2 regions of the Clostridium fessum genome follow, and region 1 is predicted to be linked to the other one. Evidence: a T-box and tRNA genes for the amino acid it is inferred to sense, from the RefSeq annotation. Region 1 holds a T-box; the other holds one or more tRNA genes.

Evidence for each region. The T-box of region 1 lies ahead of leuS (leucine--tRNA ligase). A T-box ahead of a tRNA ligase gene usually reads a tRNA of that ligase, here a tRNA-Leu.
Region 2: it encodes a tRNA-Leu, which carries the amino acid that the T-box ahead of leuS (leucine--tRNA ligase) is inferred to sense. The anticodon was not compared.

Annotation. Positions count from the first base shown of each region.
Region 1 is NZ_JAQEQF010000004.1:301,433-310,366, forward strand. It holds gene PG862_RS07590 (hypothetical protein) at 1-670, shown strand, start outside; gene PG862_RS07595 (hypothetical protein) at 667-1,188, shown strand; gene PG862_RS07600 (acetyl-CoA hydrolase/transferase family protein) at 1,347-2,666, opposite strand; gene PG862_RS07605 (MATE family efflux transporter) at 3,060-4,415, shown strand; gene PG862_RS07610 (MBL fold metallo-hydrolase) at 4,578-5,636, shown strand; gene PG862_RS07615 (FeoA family protein) at 5,870-6,082, shown strand; T-box leader at 6,211-6,450, shown strand; gene leuS (leucine--tRNA ligase) at 6,645-8,934, shown strand, end outside.
Region 2 is NZ_JAQEQF010000014.1:7,074-16,007, forward strand. It holds gene dnaX (DNA polymerase III subunit gamma/tau) at 1-195, opposite strand, end outside; gene PG862_RS14130 (6-phosphofructokinase) at 213-1,292, opposite strand; RNA gene ffs (signal recognition particle sRNA large type) at 1,629-1,891, opposite strand; gene PG862_RS14140 (branched-chain amino acid aminotransferase) at 2,164-3,189, shown strand; gene tadA (tRNA adenosine(34) deaminase TadA) at 3,245-3,745, opposite strand; gene PG862_RS14150 (DUF6128 domain-containing protein) at 3,950-5,311, opposite strand; tRNA gene PG862_RS14155 (tRNA-Leu) at 5,451-5,536, opposite strand; tRNA gene PG862_RS14160 (tRNA-Tyr) at 5,570-5,651, opposite strand; gene PG862_RS14165 (glycoside hydrolase family 13 protein) at 5,808-7,973, opposite strand; gene ftsH (ATP-dependent zinc metalloprotease FtsH) at 8,563-8,934, opposite strand, start outside.

The DNA.
Region 1 (8,934 bases):
GGATGAGATCTGTGTGAGAGAAATTCGTTTTTCAGAGTTGCCTGAACTTCAAATGCAGGAAATGCGGGAGACAGTCCAGTCAGCGGGACAGTATGCGCTTCATCGCCTGGATGCTACGCTTTCGATTGAAGATCCGCAGCATAACGGGATCCGTCAGTGGAGAGTCCTGACGCGGGCGCAGGTGCTCTATTCAGATGGAAACACAGCGGACGTAAAAATTGGTAATCTGGTACTGATTGCAAATCCGGAGGGCGGGAGCGCCCTGAAAAATCCAAGTTCCAGCGCCAATTCAGATGGAACGGCCACACAGGTTTACACCGTTCAGAAAGATGGAACCATCGAAGTAAAAGGCTGCATTGCGTCAGCCGGGGAGATGGAAAATTTTTCGATGACCTTAAATGGAGAGCCCATCCCAGCCCAAAAAGAAGGGGAAGAGCCGAAACGGATGACAGTAAAAACGGGTGATGTGCTGACGTTCCAGAGCCATTGGATTGGCAAAGAGGAAGACCAATCGCCGCAGGTATTTCATTCAGGAGTTGCAGTGCTTTCATATATCGGCAAAGATGGCGGGGAGCAGGTTCTTTCATTTGAAAATGAATACAGGAAGAGAAGGGAGCTTCGCTTTATTGATGTGTGGAAATATCTGCTGAAAGAGGAGGCATTTAAGTGAAAACGGGAGATCATAAGATTTTAGCCGGTCTGATTCTTGCTTCGATTCATATTAATCTGTTCCATGTGATGCTGCTGCCGCCCTGCATCGGGTTCCTGATTTTATATATCGGGATTCTCCAGAAAGAGCGGCAGGCTGGATTTTTCCAGATGGATGTAAAAGAGATGAGAGTGTACCGGGCAGCAGGGGCGGCGCTTGTGCTGGTGACTGCTTTTTCTAGCTTCCTGTCCATGTTCTGGAGGCGGCCGGACGGAACCATCTGGTCGCTGATTCCGTGTATGCTGGAATATGTGGTGCTCTATGGACTGATGGAAAGCTACACCGCAGGTTCGCCCAGACATTCCTATCACTCCGAACTGTGCTGTGGATATGCTATGGTAATGGGAGCAGCACTGTGTGGGTACGCAGTCAGCCTGATTCTGCATATCGCGCTGTGGCAGCTCTTTGCGTCTATGATTATTTTGGTCTGCCGGTTTATGGTGGTTATGGTTGTTATAGGGGCGAAGAAAGAGGCATAAAAAATAAAAAGCCGTAATCAGATATACTCGCCCATGGGATTAAACTCATGAGCGAAAGTATAAGGTTACGGCTTTTCTATGTTGAAAATTCTGGTTTTCAAATAATCAAAGATAACATGGAATGTTGATGTTTCGGTTCCGATGTATCTTTCCAATTTTTATTTAAAATTCTCCTCCGCATACCGGCGCAGCTCATCACGGAAATCCGGGTGTGCGATGGCGATCATGGCATCCGCTCGTTCTTTTAAGGTAAGCCCGGTCAGTTTTGCGATACCGTACTCGGTCGCCACGTACTGAATCATGGTACGCGGTGCAGATACGGTGCTGCCGCCCGGAATGAACGGTACGATGTTGGATTTTAAGGAGCCATCTTTTTTCTTGTGGGTGGAAGCAAGGCAGATAAAGCCCTTGCCTCCCTCGGAGCGGAATGCGCCCTCCAGGAAATCCATCTGTCCGCCGATACCGGAGAGCTGTCGGGTGCCGGCAGACTCGGCATTTTCCTGTCCCATCAGATCCAGCTCGACACCACCGTTGATACTGATGACATTTTTCATCTCACCGATGCGGTACGGGGAGTGGACGTAATCGACGTCAGCCGGATGGAAGAGCTGCGGCTCATTATCCAGCCAGTCATATAATTCCTGAGAGCCCATGGCAAGGTTCCAGGTAGAATAACCGTTGTCAATTTCCTTCTTCTTGTTGGTCAGCTTGCCAGCCTTATAGAGGGCTAAAAAAGCATCGCTGATGGTGCCGGTGTGGCAGCCGAGGTCGGTTTTGTCGGACTGTGCCAGCATATTGGCAACGGTAAACGGAACGCCGCCGACGCCCAGGGAAAGGACAGCGCCGTCCGGGATCTCCTCAACGACACGTTTGGCAATTTCAATATCAACGGCGCTCGGATCGCGGTAGGTGCGGATCGGAAGCGGCTCATGCTCGCCCTCGACGATGAAATCTGCCTCTGAGAGGTGGACACGGTGGGAACCATCGACGCCCTGTAAGCGCGGGAGGCGCTCATTGATCTCGAAGATGACGGTGCGCGCATTCTCAAAGATGGTGCGCCATGCATAGTTGGAAATACCCAGTCCGCAGTAGCCGTCCGCATCCGGTCTGGAAACCGGTACAAAGGCAACATCCACGCGAATGTGGTGGCGGTACATTTCCGGCAGGGAACGCAGCATCATCGGCATAAACTTGCAGAGCCCACGGGTCTGCAGCTTGCGCTCATAATCGCCGATGTGCCAGCTGTAGTAGCTGAATGCTTTCTGCTCCGGGTCGCTTTCGACAACCTCGATGCGCGGGCGGATGACTAAACCGCCGCGGATCTTGACATCGGTCAGCTCATCCCTGCGTGCTGCCAGCGCACGGTCGAGAAGCTCCGGAAATCCAGCACCAAAGCCATAATCCACCCAGTCGCCCGGTTGAACGGCCTTGACGGCGGTCTCAGCACTTACAAATTTGCCTGCGTAATTGTTAGACATAGTAAAAATCCTCCATCGGTATGAAATTCATAATTTTCTAGTTTCCATCATATCCCAGAAAGCGCTTTTTTGCAACTTCCAAAGACAATTCCAAAAGACAATTTTTAAGCTGGGTTTTAAGATAAGTTTAATACGGAAATAGTTGACAAAATAGATGTTTATGATAAAATTAAGTGTTTATAAATAAGAGTTGATCTTTTACACAGCAGGCAGAAGTGCCTGTATTTTTATGTAATAGGAAATTTCTTGGAATCCCCTATTATACAAAAAGGCACTAACGTGCCAATGATGTGCACTTGCGCGAAGCAGAAACATGTCGCAAGCGACCGCGCTCGGCGCGAGAATGTGACTGTAAAGAATACAACAAATATAGAAAGAGAGGAGTTACGACAAATGAAAACAAATACGGATTTATTTGAAAAAACACCCGTACCGAAGGCGGTCGCAACCATGGCGGTTCCGACTATGATTTCCATGCTGGTGGTTGTTATCTATAACATGGCGGATACATTTTTCATCGGTCAGACGAAGGATCCGCTGCAGGTGGCGGCAGTTTCGCTGGCAACGCCGGTCTTTATGATTTTTATGGCATTAGGCCATCTGTTCGGTATCGGCGGCAGCTCAGCGATATCGAGAGCACTGGGAGAACGCCATAAAGATCGGGCATGTCATATCAGTTCATTCTGCTGCTATGGATCCCTGGGGCTGGGCGTGATAGTGGCTATCCTGTCTGTACTTGGAATGGAAACCATTCTGCATCTCATCGGTGCCAGTGTAAATACGATCGGTTTTGCGAGACAGTACCTGGCGATTATTGCAATCGGCGCGCCGTTTATTATGTTTTCAACTGCATTTGCGAATATTCTGCGGGGAGAAGGCGCATCGAGAGAATCGATGGTCGGAAACCTGATAGGTACCGTAGTAAATATTATTTTGGATCCGATCATGATCCTGGTGCTTGGCTGGGGAGTGACCGGTGCAGCGCTTGCGACGATCATCGGCAATATTGCGGCCTGTCTTTACTATATTGCTTATTATCTGCGGGGCAAATCGACACTGTCGATTCATTTCCGTGATTTTAAGATGGGAGATGGAATCGCTTCCGGCGTGGCAGGAATCGGTATTCCGGCTTCCTTAAATAATATCCTGATGAGCTTTGCCAATATTATCCTGAATCAGGCGCTGGTCGGCTACGGTGACACACCGGTAGCGGCGATGGGTGTTGCGATGAAATCTAATATGCTTGTTGTCCTGCTGCAGATTGGTCTCTGCGTGGGAATCCAGCCGCTGGTCGGTTATAATTATGGAGCGCGCAACAAGAAACGCCTGATGTCGGTATTCAAATTTACAGGACTTGTATCGGTTATTATGGGAACGATTCTGACATTGATTATGATTGTCGCAAGAAAGACAATGATTCAGATGTTTATTAATGATGCGGAAGTTGTCCAGTATGGTATTCAGATGGTGGTTGCCCTGCAGCTTTCTGCGCCACTCCTTGGTATCTTATTCCTCTGCATCAATACGATCCAGGGAATGGGAAAAGCGCTTCCGTCGCTGATTCTTACGATCTGCCGCCAGGGACTGATTTTTATTCCGCTGATTTTCGTGCTGAATGCGATGTTTGGCCTGGATGGAGTTATCTATGCACAGCCGGCGGCTGATTATCTGTCGATTGTGGTGGCGATTTTGATTTGTGCACATCTGTTCCGAACGATGGATCATAGAGAAGAGAAAGCAGAAGGCTGAGAATAAAGTGAAGATCCATGTGGTTTTGAAAAACTGCATGGATTTTTGTTATGTCATGGGAAACTTTGTTCTATGATGCAACAAAACGCTTCACGGGATGCGCACTCGCGGGAAGAAGAAATATGTCGCAAGCCAAATAAAGAGATTCAATAAGGAAAAAATATGCTTAAAGAAAATAAAAGAGAAGAAATCACAAAGAACATAGAGAAGAGGGAAGCCCTTGTAGAACAGGTGGCAGATAGAATCTGGCGGATCGGTGTGGAATTGCCGCAGAATCCTTTGCGGGAACTCAACAGTTACCTGATCCAGGGAAAAGAAAACGGGCGCGACCTTCTGATTGACACCGGATTTCGGCGCGAGGAATGCCGGGAGGCGCTGTTTGCCGGGCTTCGGGCACTTGGCAGCAGTCCGGAGCGGCTGGATATTCTTCTGACACACCTGCACTCGGATCACACAGGACTTGCCAGGGAGGCGGCAGGGACGGACAGCCACATCTATATCAGCGGAACCGATCTGGCAATCTTAAAGGACGGTTTTACACCGGAGCGTCCGCTTCGGCTGGCGGAGCAATTCCGTGCCGGGGGATTTCCGGAGGATGAAATGAAGAAAACGCAGGCGCTCAATCCGGCAGTCCGCTATAAGCTGGATCAGGTTGATGATCGTTTTGTTCCGATTGAGGCAGGCTGGAAATACACGGTAGGAGATTACACGCTGGAAATGATCTCCGTGCCGGGGCATACGCCGGGCAATGCGATGTTCTGGGCAAAGAAACAGGGCATCATGTTCACGGGCGATCATATCCTGTTTGATATATCGCCGAATATTACTTCCTGGCTGGAATCGGAGGATTCATTAGGTGATTATCTCGATAGCCTGCGCCTCGCCAGAAAATATCCGGTCCGCCTTGCCTTGCCGGGACACCGGAAGACGGGCGATTATGCAGCGCGCATCGAGGCGCTGCTGGCACACCATGAGCGGCGTCTGGCGGAGACGGAGGCGCTGCTTGCCGAACATCCGGGCATGACGGCATATGAGACGGCTGGAAAGATGCGCTGGAAGATCCGTGCCGCCAGCTGGGAAGAATTTCCACCGTCCCAGAAGTGGTTTGCGGTGGGAGAGTGCATGGCGCATCTGGACTACCTTCGCCTGCGCGGCAGAATCCGTCGGGAGATGGACGGAGAAGTGTGGAGATGGTTCACGGTAACGGCTAAATACTGTTAGAATTAACTAACAATTATTACCATTGACTAACAATAGTCTGACTGCATATAATGATAGTAAAGAAAGCAGTAACTGTTCAGTAGGTCTGCGCATTTACTGCGCTGACCGTACGAAAACATGGACCAGCAGACAAAAATCCCATTGCCGTAGGCAATTTTTAATGGATTTTTGCGCGTGACTGTGAAGGTACTGAACAGTTACAGAAAGCGGAATATCAGTCAGGAGGTCGTTGTATGCAGTCGTTGGCAAAGGTGCAGGCGGGAGAGTCCTGTGAAATCAAGTGGATGTTTGGAAATGCGGATGTGATGAACTTTTTGGAGCGCTATGGAATCAAAGAAGGAAGCCGTATCCGGGTCCTTGGACGTGTGCTGGATGGTCTGATCATCGGAAATGGAAAGGTTCGGCTGGCACTGGGCGATGAAGTGGCAGAGCGGATTCAGGTGTAGGTTTGACGGTGATTGAAAGATTGTCGAAAATGTCATGTATTGAAAGAACGTCGAATCTGTCACGTGCAAGTTTGAGAAGGTCACGTTACTTGACATTTCTTCCCATTTATGCTATTCTACCAGATAGCACAAATGCAATGAACGGAAGTAGTAAGCCGCGAAATTTCTACAGAGAGCTGCCGGATGGTGTGAGGCAGCGGAAGGAAGCCGCCGAACTGGTCCGGGAGCAGCCTGTTGAAAGAAGTGTTTTTGAATACCCGAGTAGACAGAGCCGGTCATCCGCCGTTACAGGACGATGAGGAGCACACGGATTCCGTGTGAAATAGAGTGGTACCGCGCAGTTGGAATTTTCGCCCTGCGTCTCTATACAGGTAATGTAGAGACGCAGGGCGTTTTTGACGTTACCGGATTGAAAGAATGTCCGCAAGGGTTGGATGTTATGCAACTGCCAACGGACCAGTCGATTGCAATAATGAATCATCATTTTAGAGACTGGAGCCGGATTTTGACAGGAAATAGCAAAAAATCAGCGTGGGTTAAGCAGAAAACAGGAGGAACAAAGATGTCACAGTACAATCATACCGCCATTGAGAAAAAATGGCGCGAGAACTGGGAAAAACATCCCATCAATGTAAACGATGGAAAGAAAGAAAAATATTACTGCCTGGATATGTTCCCATATCCGTCCGGAAGTGGTCTGCACGTTGGTCACTGGAGAGGCTACGTTATTTCAGATGTATGGAGCCGTTATCAGCTGCTGCGCGGCAAATACGTGATCCATCCGATGGGCTGGGACGCATTTGGTCTGCCGGCAGAGAACTACGCGATCAAGATGGGCGTACACCCGGCTATCTCGACCGAGTCCAACATTAAAAATATTAAACGTCAGATCAACGAGATCGCAGCCATCTATGACTGGGATATGGAAGTAAATACCACAGATCCGGCATTCTACAAATGGACCCAGTGGATCTTCGTCCAGATGTTCAAAAAAGGCCTGGCATACGAGAAAGAATTCCCGATCAACTGGTGCCCGTCCTGTAAGACAGGTCTGGCAAACGAGGAAGTTGTCAACGGCTGCTGTGAGCGCTGCGGTACCCCGGTTACCAAGAAAAACCTGCGTCAGTGGATGCTCAAGATTACCGCGTACGCAGACCGCCTCTTAAATGATCTGGACAAACTGGACTGGCCGGAGAAGGTTAAAAAGATGCAGACTGACTGGATCGGCAAATCTTACGGTGCAGAGGTTGATTTCGGCGTAGAGGGACGCGATGAGAAAATCACCGTTTACACCACCCGCCCGGACACCCTGTACGGTGCAACTTTCATGGTACTGGCTCCGGAGCACGCGATGGCAAAGAGCCTGGCAACCGATGAGACCCGCGAGGCAGTTGAGAAATACATTTTCGATTCCTCCATGCGTTCCAACGTAGACCGTCTGCAGGATAAGGAAAAGACCGGCGTATTTACCGGAACTTATGCAATCAACCCGATCAACGGTGCGAAGGTTCCGATCTGGCTGTCTGATTATGTATTAGCTGACTACGGTACCGGCGCTATCATGTGCGTACCGGCACACGATGACCGTGACTTCGAGTTTGCAAAGAAATTTAATATCCCGATCATCCAGGTTATCGCAAAAGATGGCAAAGAGATCGAGAACATGACTGAGGCGTATACCGAGGCGTCCGGCACGATGATCAACTCTGGCGAGTGGAATGGTATGGAATCTTCCGTACTGAAAAAAGAAGCGCCGGAAATGATTGAGAAGAGAGGTATCGGTCACAAGAGAGTCAATTATAAGCTGCGTGACTGGGTATTCTCCCGTCAGCGTTACTGGGGCGAGCCGATCCCGATCGTACACTGCCCGAAGTGCGGCAACGTACCGGTTCCGGAGGATCAGCTTCCGTTAAAACTTCCGGAGGTAGAAAGCTATCAGCCGACTGGTACCGGCGAATCCCCGCTGGCAGCCATCGACGAGTGGGTCAACACCACCTGCCCGTGCTGCGGCGCTCCGGCAAAACGTGAGACAAACACCATGCCGCAGTGGGCTGGATCTTCCTGGTACTTCCTGCGCTATGTAGATAATAAGAACGATAAAGAACTGGTATCCCGTGAGAAAGCAGACAAATATCTGCCGGTTGATATGTACATCGGCGGTGTTGAACATGCAGTACTGCATCTGCTGTATTCCCGTTTCTACACCAAGTTCCTGTGCGATATCGGTGTTATTGACTTCGACGAGCCGTTCAAGAAGCTGTTCAACCAGGGTATGATCACTGGTAAGAATGGTATCAAGATGAGTAAGTCGAAAGGAAATGTCGTATCCCCGGATGATCTGGTACGCGACTACGGCTGCGATTCTCTGCGTCTCTATGAGCTTTTCGTAGGACCGCCGGAACTGGATGCAGAGTGGGATGACCGCGGTATCGAGGGCGTATCCCGTTTCCTGAACCGTTTCTACAACCTGGTTATGACCAGCAAGGACAAAGACATCAAAGAGACCAAGGAAATGGTTAAACTGCGCCACAAACTGGTATTCGACATTGAGCAGCGTTTCGAGCAGTTCAGCCTGAATACCGTTATCTCCGGTTTCATGGAGTACAACAACAAGCTCATCGATCTGGCGAAGAAAGAGGGTGGCATCGACAAAGAAACCCTCAAGACCTTCACTATCCTGCTGGCACCGTTCGCACCGCATCTGGGTGAAGAGCTGTGGCAGGAGCTCGGCGGCACCGACAGTGTCTTCCATGCTTCCTGGCCGGAGTGCGACGCAGAGAAGATGAAGGATGACGAGAAAGAGGTAGCCGTTCAGATCAACGGCAGAGTCCGCGCGACCATTACCGTACCGG
Region 2 (8,934 bases), on a different contig from region 1:
CTCACAGTTGACTGCCCGTGCAAAGATCTTGGCAATACTCGTCTTACCGGTTCCGCGCGTCCCACAGAAGAGGTACGCGTGCCCGATCCGCCCGGAGTTGATCTGATTTTTCAGGGTCTTTACGATATGGTCCTGACCCCGGACCTCTTCAAAGGACGTCGGACGCCATTTTCTGTACAGTGCTGTATATGACATAAACTACTACTTCCTTACTATTCGTCGCCGAAGCTGATGCCTACATCCTTAGCTTCCCGGATAATATCGCTCTTCGGATCGACCATCTTTAATTTACCGGCAATGTCCGCAAGCGGAATTTTTTCAATCTTATTGTTGTTTAAAGCGACCATATAGCCGTATTCTTTGCGGCGGATCATCTCTGCTGCCTCCGCGCCGAGGCGCGTCGCAATCACGCGGTCATACGGGCATGGCTCGCCTCCGCGCTGCATATGCCCCGGAACCGTCACACGGATCTCCTGCCCCGTCCGCTCGGAAATCTGGGCGCCCAGCTCGTAAGCGACCGACGGATAAACCGGTCCATTTTTCTTCTTTTCTTTTAATTCTTTCTTGGTCAGGGCTGCATTTTCCTTGGAAATCGCGCCCTCTGCGACCGCCAAAATCGTGAAATTCTTGCCATTTTTAGTACGGCTGCGGATCGCATTTACCACCACATCAATATCATACGGGATCTCCGGCAGGAGAATGATGTCAGCTCCGCCCGCGATGCCTGCATAGAGCGCCAGCCATCCCACCTTGTGGCCCATGATCTCCACGATGAAGACTCTGCCATGAGACGCCGCCGTCGTATGAATACAGTCGATGGCATTGGTCGCTACATCAACCGCACTATGGAATCCAAACGTAAGATCGCTGCCCCAGAGATCATTGTCTATGGTCTTCGGAAGAGAAACGATATTGAGTCCTTCCTCCCGCAGCAGATTTGCCGTCTTCTGGCTGCCGTTGCCGCCTAAAATGACGAGACATTCCAGTTTTAGCTTATAATAGGTGTGTTTCATCGCTTCCACTTTATCCAGACCGTTCTCGTCCGGCGTCCGCATCAGCTTGAAAGGCTGTCTGGAAGTTCCCAGAATCGTACCTCCGCGTGTCAGAATCCCGGAAAAATCCGACTGTTTCATAATCCGGTAGTCTGCATACATAAGACCTTTATAGCCGTCTTCAAATCCAACTATCTCTATGTCATCGAACATCTTGTACAGCGATTTTGCCACGCCTCGCATCGTCGCATTTAAGCTCTGGCAGTCGCCGCCGCTGGTTAACATACCGATTCTTCTCATGAGCGCTTTCCCTTTCTTCATAACCGTCCAGTACCTTCACAGTTACCCTTATTCTAAGTTTCCAACAACCCCCATATCAGGATAAACTACACCCATTTTGTAATTATAATACAATCATATCCCGCGGGCAAGAAAAAATTCCTTACAAATATCATAGACATAAAAATACCGGGATACGCGCTTTTAATCTGCCCCGGCACGGTATTCCTACCCCCTGGCAAATCAAATTCCACATATCCCGGCTATATTCACACACCTGCAAAAATGCTTGTTTCTGTATCTATTATTTTCTATTTTTTATTTCATAGGAAGCAATTTCCTATGAAATAAAAAAATCCGCACGCCCGGCTTCGAACGTATGCCATGGACGTTACCCTGACAGTTAACTCGGTCCAGGCTGCCTTGCGGCACACAGAAGCTTCTGCTTAGTGCTGCTGCATTCCTGCCCTGACACGGTTCACAGATTTCTGTTGCGCAAGACCCAGACTTCAACGCCACTTTTCAGGGGCAGCCCCACAGTAAAAACGCCCTCGGTCGGACAACACCCCTGCTATAGCGGATTGCAGGTACAGGGCACCGCTAACTCCCCGGCTGTGCGGAAACTTTATGACTTGATCTTATATGACGGAATGACTTGCAGACCGTCAGCCTGTTTAGTATACATGGCAGCCGCCGTTTTGTCAAGCCGGAGCTTGACTAACAAGCATTGTATAAAAATACACAAGAATACATTTTATTGTTTTTTTATCATTTTTTATCCCAGAATCTTGCAACAGAAGAAAGAAATCATTATAATAGGTATAAATCTAGCGACTGCAAAAAGTCAAACAGTTACTAAATCATAAAATTCTGTAAGATTGGAGCAACGATTATGGAAAAGAAAAATATCGACTGGAGCAACATCGGTTTCGGCTATATGCCAACGGATTACCGCTATGTTTCCATGTACCAGAATGGTTCCTGGGACGAAGGCGTCCTTACCTCCGACCCGAATATTACCTTGAATGAATGTGCCTGTGTTCTGCAGTATGCACAGACTTGCTTCGAGGGTCTGAAAGCGTATACGACCGAAGACGGCCATATCGTTACGTTCCGTCCTGACTTAAACGGCGAGCGTATGGAGAATTCCGCAAAAGGTCTTGAAATGCCGCCATTCCCGAAGGAGCGCTTCGTAGACGCCATCACAAAAGTAGTAGAAGCCAACGCAGCATTCGTACCGCCGTATGGTTCCGGTGCAACCCTGTACATCCGCCCGTATATGTTCGGTTATGATTCCATCATCGGCGTTAAACCGGCAAACATCTATCAGTTCCGCGTATTCTGTACACCGGTTGGCCCGTACTTCAAGGGCGGCGCTAAACCGATCACCATCCGCGTCAGCGATTTCGACCGTGCAGCACCTCACGGAACCGGTCACATCAAAGCCGGATTAAACTACGCGATGAGCCTGCATGCGATCGTCGATGCTCATAAGAACGGTTTCGATGAGAACATCTACCTGGATCCGCAGACACGTACCAAGATCGAGGAGACCGGCGGCGCAAACGTTATCTTTATCACCAAAGACGGCAAGCTGGTAACTCCGAAGTCCAACAGCATCCTTCCGTCTATCACACGCCGTTCTATCCTGCAGGTTGCAAGAGATTACCTTGGCATGGAGACCGAAGAGCGTGAAGTATACTTAGACGAAGTAAAAGATTTCGCAGAGTGCGGTCTGTGCGGTACCGCAGCTGTTATCTCCCCGGTTGGCAAGATCGTTGACCACGGCAAGGAAATCTGTTTCCCGGCAGGTATGGAGAAGATGGGTCCGGTTACCCAGAAACTCTACGAGACACTGACCGGCATCCAGATGGGTCACATCAAAGCTCCGGAGGGCTGGATCCACGTAATCAAATAAGGACTGTATTTTTCGGTTTGAATGGGAAATATGGAATGCAAAAAGCTGGTGGAAATCATTCACCAGCTTTTTCTTCTTTCTTCTTTTTTCTCTTTTCACGCAATTCTTTGAAAAATTCTTTCAACATCATCGAACATTCCTCGCCCAAAAGTCCTTCTTCTGTCTCCACCTGATGATTGAATCTTTTTTCATCCAGAAGATTCAGTACCGAACCGGCGCAGCCGGCTTTCGGGTTCATGGAACCGATGTAAACTTTTGGAATCCGCGCCTGCACGATCGCCCCTGCGCACATCGGGCATGGTTCCAACGTCACGTACAGCTCACATTCTTCCAGGCGCCAGTCGCCCATGCGCTTGCACGCTTTTTTGATTGCCGCGATCTCCGCATGTGCCAGCGCGCTATGATCGACCATCCGACGGTTGTAACCCCTGCCGATGATTTTGTCCTCATACACGATCACGCAGCCGATCGGCACTTCTCCGAGCGCCCAGGCTTTCTTCGCCTCGCGGATCGCCGCTTTCATATATTTCTCTTCCTGTGTCAATTTTGCTGCCACTGTTTTTTCCTCTTTCTTGTTTTATATATTTCTATCTTTTCCTCCATTCAAATTTATCCGCTTCCAACAACAGACATCCTTATCTCAGTTTCCCGGCAAGTTTGCTCCGCTGCCAACCAAACACCTGAAAGCATTTGACCTATATCCATCCTACCCAGAAAAGCTATCCTTTGTCAAGAGTTCTGTAAAAGGAGCGACCGGCTTTTATGTAAAATTCAAATCCGTATACCAATACCCGAACCGGCTGTCGCGCGGCGGCTGGCGGGTGGAACGGACAAAGCGGTCAAAGCCGAACATCGCCGCCATATATTTTTCATTGTTTCCATAATGTCCCGGCACGCCCAGAATGTAGCGCCCCCGTTCGCCGGGTTTCCCCAGTCTCGCCAGAATCAGATATCGGTAGTTGTAGTAACCGTGCAGAAGAAAGCTGTTATTTCCATACACCCAGTTTTCCCGCGGCAGAAGCCCGATATCCTGCGGTTTGATTACCAGAATCTCGCAGCCGTCGGCGCATTCGAAGGCGGTTACTTTGGGATAGGCAGCACGCAGACGGTTCCAGAGGGACTCGGCGGGATCTTCTTTCGGAAATTCCTTGGATGAATCTGGTTGCGGTTGTTTTTGATTTTGAGAGCCTGGCTGAAATGCTTCTTGATGGTCTGGTGGAGAATCTGGAAGCGCCTCTTTCCGGACTTCCCGGGTGGATTCTTGAGAATCTTTCCGCCGTGCTTCTGTCTGTGCTTCCTGATAGGATTCCTGAAAACTTTCCTTCGGTGTCTCCGTTTGCACTTCTTGAGTGGATTCCTGAAAACTTTCTTGCGGTGTTTCCGTTTGCGTTTCCTGAACAACTTCTGCCTCTTGATGATCGGATGTTTCTGAGATATCTGGAACCGCTTCCATGGTTTCCGTGTCCTCGAAAATCTCCAGGTTTGAATCCTCCAGCTTTTCTGGCTGGGGCTGGCTGATTCCGAAGTCCGTTTCGTTTATATTCACAGCTTCTTTCTTCTCTGTCTCCGTGGATGTGTCCTGATTCTCCATTTCTCCCGACCGGGTAAGTTCTGACGCCTCATCCAATTTTTCTTTCCCTACAGACGCACTGTTCACTTCCCCAGATACATTCTCTGCCAGTTTCCGCGTTGCCTCTTCCTTCTCTGCTTCCTGCTCCCGCACTTTCTCAGCAGTCACATCCGCCAGCTCAACCTCTGCCGCATGCGCGACGGCATCTTCCCAGATCGTCGTATAGGCACGCCATGCGCTGTCCGTCTCATGAAGAGTCAGACCACAGCACTCTTCCATATTGCAGCCGCTTCCTTCAATATTTTCACAATTGACGACGGCACGGAACTCCCCATTTCCGCCACGGACAAACAGGGTGCCGATACGGATCTCCTCCTGCCCTGCCAGAAGGTATACGCCGATCGGGCTGCCGCCCGCAAAGACACGGCGGACGCTGACCTGAATCCGGCAGGAAGTTCCCCGCGTCTCCAATTTCGCAAATCCCGTATTTTTCCCTTTGATTCCGCCCTCGTATGCATAGATATATGATATTAACCGATGATATGCAGACATGTTTTCACTCCTTTGCTTTGTATTATATGCAAAAGAAGCGCCGGTTTATGACAGGATTTCTATATCCTGATATAAACCAACGCTACAAATACGTCCGTATAACGAAAAATCGGGAACAGTTAAAAACTGTTCCCGATACTGCCGGCGACCGGAATCGAACCGGTACGAAGTTTAACCCTCGCAGGATTTTAAGTCCTGTGCGTCTGCCAGTTCCGCCACGCCGGCATCATGATTACTCATGACTGGCACAAAGCCAAATGGATGGAGGTGGATTCGAACCACCGAAGCGAGACGCAACAGATTTACAGTCTGCCCCCTTTGGCCACTCGGGAACCCATCCAAAATTGCTCTGACAGTTGAAGATTATAACATGGCTGTCTCAAAAAAGCAAGTGTTTTTATATATTTTATTTAATATTTTTATTTCCATTTTTTCCTGCTTTTGATTCTTCTCGCTCAACTGCCAGAAATCATATATCTTGTCGAAGCCGCATTTCCTACAATGCCGTATCATTTCCCGTCAAAACGATACTTCCGACCGGTGGGATTTTCACCTCGATATAGCCGTCCTTTACCTCATGTTCAACCTGTCCGGCGTTGTAACCGTCCTCATAGGTCATCATTTCCCGGCGCAGGACCGCCCCGTCGCGCGCCCCGATCTGCCAGACCGGAATCTTGAGCGTCAGCCAGTCATCACCTGTATTGACCGCCGTCACGCCGCAGCACGCGCCGCCAGCTCTCTGAGCACTCTGAAAACGTCCATAGGAAATATAGCCATCTCCCGCCGCCAGCGCTTTCAGGGAACCATTTCTAAATGCCGGACAGCGTTTCCGGATGCCGCTCATGTAGCGGTGGAACTCGATCAGCTCCAGGTTTTCCCCGCCCCACGGGTACGTCCGGCGGCTGTCCGGATCGGTCCATCCACAGACGCCCGCTTCGTCACCGTAATAGATCGTCGGTGCGCCCGGCCAGGTCATCTGCATGACAACACCCTGGCGGAAAATGCCATAGCTGATGCCCTCCTCCGCTGCTTTTGCACCTGCCGACGCAAGACGGCCCACCCGGCGGTTTGTCCGCGTCATAAAGCGGGAGTGATCGTGGTTGGACAGCTCGTTCATTGCACACTGCATGGAAGCCGTCGGCATTTCACTCATATGGTAGCGCATCGCCTCAAAAAAGGCGCATCCATCCCCAAACAGCGCCGGATTTTCTTCGTCACTGTGCTTCTCCATCCCGGTCAGAAACCATGACAGCGGCTCCATAAACGCATCATAATTCATGACCGTATCCCACTGATCGCCCTTCAGCCAGTCATACGGGCTGCCGTAATGTTCCGCGATCATGACCGCCTCCGGATTTGCCTCCTTGACTGCCGCGCGGAAATCACGCCAGAACTGATGGTTCATCCCGGCGCTCCGCCCCAGATCTGCCGCCACATCCAGCCGCCAGCCATCTGCTCCAAACGGCGCCGACACCCATTTTTTCGCAATCCCCAGAATGTACTGGTACAATTCCAGCGATTCCTCGTAATTGAGCTTCGGAAGCGTCGCGTGTCCCCACCAGCCGTCGTAGCTGTCATTAAACGGCCAGGCATTTTCATTGTGGAATTGAAAAAAATGGCGATACGGGCTGTCTGCCGAGACATATGCCCCCTGCGGATAGCCGCCCGCGTGCTGGTACAGAAGTTCCGCATCCAGCCATTTATTGAAAGAACCACAATGGTTGAACACACCGTCCACCAGCACCCGGATTCCCCGCTTGTGTGCTTCCTCAATCAGGCGGGCAAAAAAGGCATCGCTCGCCTCCAGGTTCTGCTCATCCGCCGTCCGCGTCATATATTTATGTGCGCGGTCATTGTCCGTATCTTCCGGGCACACCAGCCCGTCTGCGTCCTCCAGAATCACTCCATAATGCGGATCGATATGGTCGTAGTCCTGACAGTCATACTTATGGTTCGACGGTGATACAAATACCGGATTTAAGTAGATTGCTTCTATCTTGAGACTCTTTAAATAATCAAGTTTATCTAAAACACCCTGCAGATCACCGCCGTAAAACCGTCCCACATCGAGTGTACTGATCGGTTCCTTCCAGTCCGTCACCCGGGTGACCGGCTTTTTCAGATAAATATATTCATTGGTTTCCGTATCGTTTGTAGGATCGCCGTTGCAGAACCGATCCACATAGATCTGATACATCAGCGCGCCCTTGCTCCACTCCGGCACATGAAATCCCGGAATCAGGCGGAACGGGTGCGCCGCCGCATCCTCTGTCAGCCCGATCCGGTTGTAAAGACAGACGTTCTCGCCCCAGGTTACCTGAAATACATACGAAAATGTTTTCGTTCCCAGAGTCAGCGCACAGCTGTAGTAATCAAAACGGCTGTCTGACTTGTCAGCCATACCGCTACCATCTATGCCTCGATTTGTATCTGCACCGTTTCCAACGCTGCCAGCACAGCACTCCCACGAAAGCCGTTTCATCTGCCACTCCTGCAAAAGCGCCCCGGTCTCCGGGTCATATTCCAGCAGTACAACCGCATCTGCTCCATTTTTCTCTGTTCTGAAATAAAATGTAACGACTTCACCCGCATCTGCCTCCGAAGGACAACGGTAATCCTCTGTCTCGTCGCAAAATAGCGCGTCGCGATTGATCTGCTCCATCTGTTTCCCTTTCCAGCGGTTTCACCGCTTTCACAATCATGTTATTTTCTGCCCATATTTTACAGGATTTCCCAAAATTACACAAGTTATTTTCACGCCCCTAATTTTAGGTAATAAAAAAGAATGTGCCTTGGCACATTCGGGCGTCTCGCGCGGTCGCTTGCGACATGTTTCTGCTTCGCGCGAGTGCGCATCCCCGCGGAGCGTTTTTTATTTCATAGGACGTAATTTCCTATGAAATAAAAAAGGTCAGCGGGGTAGCTGACCTTTTTAGGAGAAGGTATTTCGTTTTATGGGGTGTAGCAAAAACTATATAATGTATTGGGGGGGGGTTACGTCTATTATAATAGCATAGGAGTGAAAATAAGTGTGCACAAACATCGTTTTATTTCGATTTCTTTTTTGTGCAAATCAGCACTCTCTCCCGAAATGTCCAGCAAAATCCGCCTGAAATTTGCATAAAAGAAGGTGCCACCACTGCCATTTCCATCTATCCGATGGCTGTCCGGGATGTCTCCCGCACATTCTGGCAGCTGACTGGCACCTTTTTTCAGGCTTATTTCCAGACCTGTTTCATGCTTTGAACTTTTTATGCTTCTGTCACCGGAGTTTCAGCTTCCCCTGACGGCTTTTCTCCATCCTGGAACAGCGCTTCAAACTCAGCCTGACCGATCTTCTCTTTCTCCATCAGCAGGGCACAGCAGGAATGAAGCACATCTTCATGGTCGAGAATGATCCGTTTTGCCTTGGCGTAGCACTCATCGATGATGCGCTTTACCTCGCTGTCGATCTCGCTCGCCACTTCCTCGCTGTAGGTTCTCGTATGCGCCAGGTCGCGGCCAATAAAGACCTCGTTGTTGTCGCCGCCGTAGTTGATCATGCCCAGTTTCTCTGACATACCATACTCGGTTACCATCGCGCGCGCCATCGAGGTCGCCTGCTTGATATCTTGGGAAGCGCC